Regions from separate parts of the Streptomyces sp. NPDC092045 genome, predicted to be linked through region 2. Evidence: riboswitches for the same ligand, from Rfam matches in the RefSeq annotation. Region 2 holds a riboswitch; the other holds the start of a gene.

Region 1 (2,193 bases), on a different contig from region 2:
TTGACGAACCGCTCCACGTGCTCGTCGGGCGTGCCGGCGCCGAAGCTCACCCGGATGGCGTTGAGCGAGCGCTCGCCGGGCGCGGCCTCGGGGGCGCCGCACTCGCCCGGGTCCTGCGGGTCGCTGCCGAGCAGGGTGCGGACCAGCGGGTGGGCGCAGAAGAGGCCGTCGCGGACGCCGATGCCGTACTCGGCGGAGAGCGCGGCGGCGAAGTGGGAGCTGTTCCAGCCCTCCACGACGAAGGAGATGACGCCGACGCGGGGGGCGTCGTCGCCGAAGAGCGAGAGGACCCGGACCTCGGGGACCTCGGCCAGGCCCGCGCGGACCGTGGCGATCAGGTGGTTCTCGCGGGCGACGAGGGCGTCGAAGCCGGCCTCGGCGAGGGCCTTGCAGGCGGAGGCGATCGAGTAGACCCCGATGACGTTCGGGGAACCGGCCTCGTGCCGGGCCGCGGTGGTGTGCCACTCCACGTCCACACCGCCGTCGGCCCGACGCGCCACCTTGCGGGAGGCGCCGCCGCCCGCGAGGTAGGGCTGGGAATCCTGGAGCCAGTCGGCGCGGCCCGCGAGGACGCCGGAGCCGAAGGGCGCGTACAGCTTGTGCCCGGAGAAGGCGACCCAGTCCACGTCGAGTTCGGCCACGGAGACCGGGTGGTGGGGCGCGAGCTGGGCGGCGTCGAGCACGATCCGGGCGCCGTGGGCGTGCGCGGCGGCGGCCAGCTCCTTGACCGGCCACAGCTCGCCGGTGACGTTGGAGGCGCCGGTGACGCAGACCAGGGCGGGGCCGTGGGGGTCGCGGTCCGCCAGGGCCCGCTCCAGGGTCTCGACGGCCTGGGCCGGGGTCCGGGGCGCGTTGAGGTAGGTGACCCGGGCGTCCCGCCAGGGCAGCAGCGAGGCGTGGTGCTCGGTCTCGAAGACGAAGACCTCGCAGCCGGCCGGGACCGCGGCGGCGAGCAGGTTGAGCGAGTCGGTGGTGGAGCGGGTGAAGACGACCTGGTCGCCGGGGCGGCAGCCGAGGAACTCGGCGACGGTGGCGCGGCTGTTCTCGAAGAGGTCGGTGGAGAGCTGGGAGAGGTACCCGGCGCCGCGGTGGACGCTGCCGTAGTACGGGGCGTACGCGGCGACGTCGTCCCACACCCGCTGGAGGGCCGGGGCGCTGGCCGCGTAGTCGAGCGCCGCGTAGGTCACCTCGCCGCCGGTGACGAGCGGGACGGTCACGTCCCGGCCGAGGACGGGCAGCGGGGCGGCGCAGCAGGGGTCGGCGGACTCGGTGGCGACGGTCTCGACGACGGCGGTGACGGCGGGCTCGACGGCGGTGGCAGCGGTGGTGGCGACGGCGTCAGGACGTGCGGACATGGCGGTATCTCCCGGCGGGCGGTGCGGAATGGCTTCGGTGATCCCGTACGCGGCCGGACACGGCGGGGTACGGGTGAGGCCTCGGAAGACGTGGGGGTACGCGAAAGGGACCCTGATCCGAGGGTGAAGAAGGGGCGGACTCGCCCTATCGCATTCGCTTGCTCACGGAAAAAGCTCCTCGAGAGACCAGGACCCCTGGTGTTCGAGGGGTCCGCGCTTGCCGTAGACCTCGCTGCCTACGGCCTGGTCATCACCCGGGGCACCCCGCCACGGACGGAGGGTTGCCGGACAGCAAGCCGGGGCCAAAACGCTGTCACTCGTGACCTGAAGAGAATCCTGCCACATGATCGCCGATGCGCAAGACCCCGGTCCGCATGCTGGACCGGGGTCTCGTGGCGAAGGGCCGGAGGGCTACGCGTTGCTGACGGCGATCCAGCGCTCCAGCGTCCGGCGGGCGGCGCCGGAGTCGATCGCCTCGGCGGCCTTCGCGATGCCGGCGCGGATCCGCTCCACCAGGGTGCCGTCCCCCGGTTCGAGGGCCGTGAGCGCCGCCGCCGAGTTGAGCAGCACCGCGTCCCGCACCGGGCCGGTCTCCCCCGCGAGCAGCCGGCGGGCCACGTCGGCGTTGTACGAGGCGTCCGCGCCGCGCAGCGCCTCCACGGGCACCAGGTCGATGCCCACGTCCCGGGGGTCGAAGGCCTCCTCGCGCACCGAGCCGTCCCGGACCACCCAGACCCGCGAGGTGGCCGTGGTGGTCAGCTCGTCCAGCCCGTCGTCGCCGCGGAAGACCAGGGCGGAGGAGCCGCGCTCGGCGAGCACCCCGGCCATGATCGGGGCC
Region 2 (2,193 bases):
TCGTGTTCGGCTTCTGGGGCCGCACGACGTCGTGCCCGGCCTTGAAGGCGGCGGACACCGGGGAGCAGCCCTCGGCCTGGGCGCCGAAGATCTTGTACGGCTTGTCCTCGACGAGGCCCAGCCTGACGAGCTCCTGGAGGCCCTTGTCGATCTTGGTGAGCTGGGAGCCGGAGGCGATCGGGATGACGAGCTGGTCGGGGATGACCCAGCCGAGCTGCTCGCAGATCTCGTACGCGAGCGTCTTGGAGCCCTCGCCGTAGTACGGGCGCAGGTTGACGTTCACGAAGCCCCAGCCCTCGCCGAGCGGGTCGCCGATGAGCTCCGAGCAGAAGCGGTTGACGTCGTCGTAGTTGCCCTCGATGGCGACCAGGTCGCCGCCGTAGACGCCGGCCATGACGACCTTGCCCTGCTCCAGGTCGTGCGGGATGAACACGCAGGAGCGGAAGCCGGCGCGGGCGGCGGCGGCGCCGACGGCGCCGGCCAGGTTGCCGGTGGAGGAGCAGGAGAGGGTGGTGAAGCCGAAGGCGCGGGCGGCCTCGATGGCCTGGGCGACGACCCGGTCCTTGAAGGAGTGGGTCGGGTTGCCGGAGTCGTCCTTGACGAAGAGCTTCCCGGGGGCGACGCCGATCTCGCGGGCCAGGTTGTCGGCCTTGACGAGCGGGGTCCAGCCGGGGTTCAGGTTCGGCTTCTCGGCGACGTCGGCGGGGACGGGCAGGAGGGGGGCGTAGCGCCAGATGCTGGCGGGGCCGGCCTCGATGCGCTTCCGCAGCTCCTCGGGGTCGCCGGCGGGGAGGTCGTACGCGACTTCGAGCGGTCCGAAACAGAGTTCGCAGGCGAAGATCGGGCCGAGTGCGAAGACTTCACCGCATTCGCGACAGGAGAGCCCGGACGCGGGACCGAGGTCGACGGTGGTGGCGGGTGCGACGGTCTGTACAGCCATGGAGGCGAGGCCCTTTCTCCTCATCTTTCCCATGACGAATTTTTCGCCATGAGACGGATTTGGCACCTTCCCTAGCCGGGGACCTCGCTGGATGACGAGTGACCGACTGGAGGGTTGCCGGGGCTTCAACGGGCCGTTTCCCTCTGCCCCTCTGGATGAGCGGTATTCGATTGTGGGGAGGGCCGGACTTTCGTTCCTGCGCTCCGACGCGTACGCCACCCCGATGTGCGCGGGGTCGCTGCGTTGTTCAAGACTGTAACCGAAGGCACGGGCGCTTGGACGGCCCGTCCGAACCGCGAGATGGAGATCACGTGCTGGAAGAGGTGGAGCGCTGGCTGTCCCGGCGGTCCTGGTCCGTGGCGGACCGGCCGCTGGAGCGGATCCTCGCCGCCAAGCGTGCGACGACAGTCAGCGTGGTGCTGCCGGCGCTGAACGAGGAGGCGACCGTCGGGGACATCGTGGCCGTGATCCGCCGCGAGCTGATGTCGGAGGCGGTGCCGCTCGTCGACGAGCTGGTGGTCCTCGACTCGGGCTCCACGGACCGCACGGCGGAGGTCGCGGCGGCGGCCGGGGCGCGGGTGGTGGCGCGCGACGACGTGCTCCCCCGGATACCGGCCGCGCCCGGCAAGGGCGAGGTCCTGTGGCGGTCACTGATGGTGACGAGCGGGGACGTCGTGTGCTTCGTGGACGCGGACCTGCGGGACTTCTCCGCGGACTTCGTGACGGGGATCGTGGGCCCGCTCCTGACCGACCCGGACGTGGACCTCGTCAAGGCGATGTACGACCGGCCGCTGGACGGCGCTCCCGGTCAGGGCGGCCGGGTGACGGAACTGGTGGCGCGCCCGCTGCTCAATCTGCACTGGCCGCGGCTGGCCGGCTTCGTGCAGCCGCTCGGCGGCGAATACGCGGCCCGCCGCTCGCTCCTGGAGCGACTGCCCTTCCCGGTCGGTTACGGAGTGGAGCTGGGCCTGCTCGTGGACGCGCTGCACACGGTGGGCCTGGACGGGCTCGCGCAGGTGGACGTGGGCGTCCGCAGGCACCGGCACCAGGACGGGCACGCGCTCGGCCGGATGGCGGCGGCGATCTACCGGACGGCGCAGCTGAGGCTGTCGCGGGGGCACATGGTGCGGCCGTGGCTGACCCAGTTCGAACGGGGCGAGCGGGGCTTCGAGCCGCGGACGTACGCGGTGGACACGGAGGAGCGGCCGCCGATGGCGGAGATCGCGGAGTACGCGCGGCGCCGCGTGGCGTAA

What was found. Region 2 has a riboswitch for S-adenosylmethionine ahead of thrC (threonine synthase). Riboswitches for the same ligand answer to the same signal wherever they lie in the genome.
Region 1: another riboswitch for S-adenosylmethionine. It lies ahead of ACIQKA_RS07595 (aminotransferase class V-fold PLP-dependent enzyme); the one in region 2 lies ahead of thrC (threonine synthase).

Annotation. Positions count from the first base shown of each region.
Region 1 is NZ_JBIVSC010000002.1:181,063-183,255, forward strand. It holds gene ACIQKA_RS07595 (aminotransferase class V-fold PLP-dependent enzyme) at 1-1,355, opposite strand, end outside; SAM riboswitch class IV at 1,564-1,680, opposite strand; gene trpD (anthranilate phosphoribosyltransferase) at 1,767-2,193, opposite strand, start outside.
Region 2 is NZ_JBIVSC010000016.1:135,119-137,311, reverse strand. It holds gene thrC (threonine synthase) at 1-940, opposite strand, end outside; SAM riboswitch class I at 958-1,102, opposite strand; gene ACIQKA_RS27540 (glucosyl-3-phosphoglycerate synthase) at 1,252-2,193, shown strand.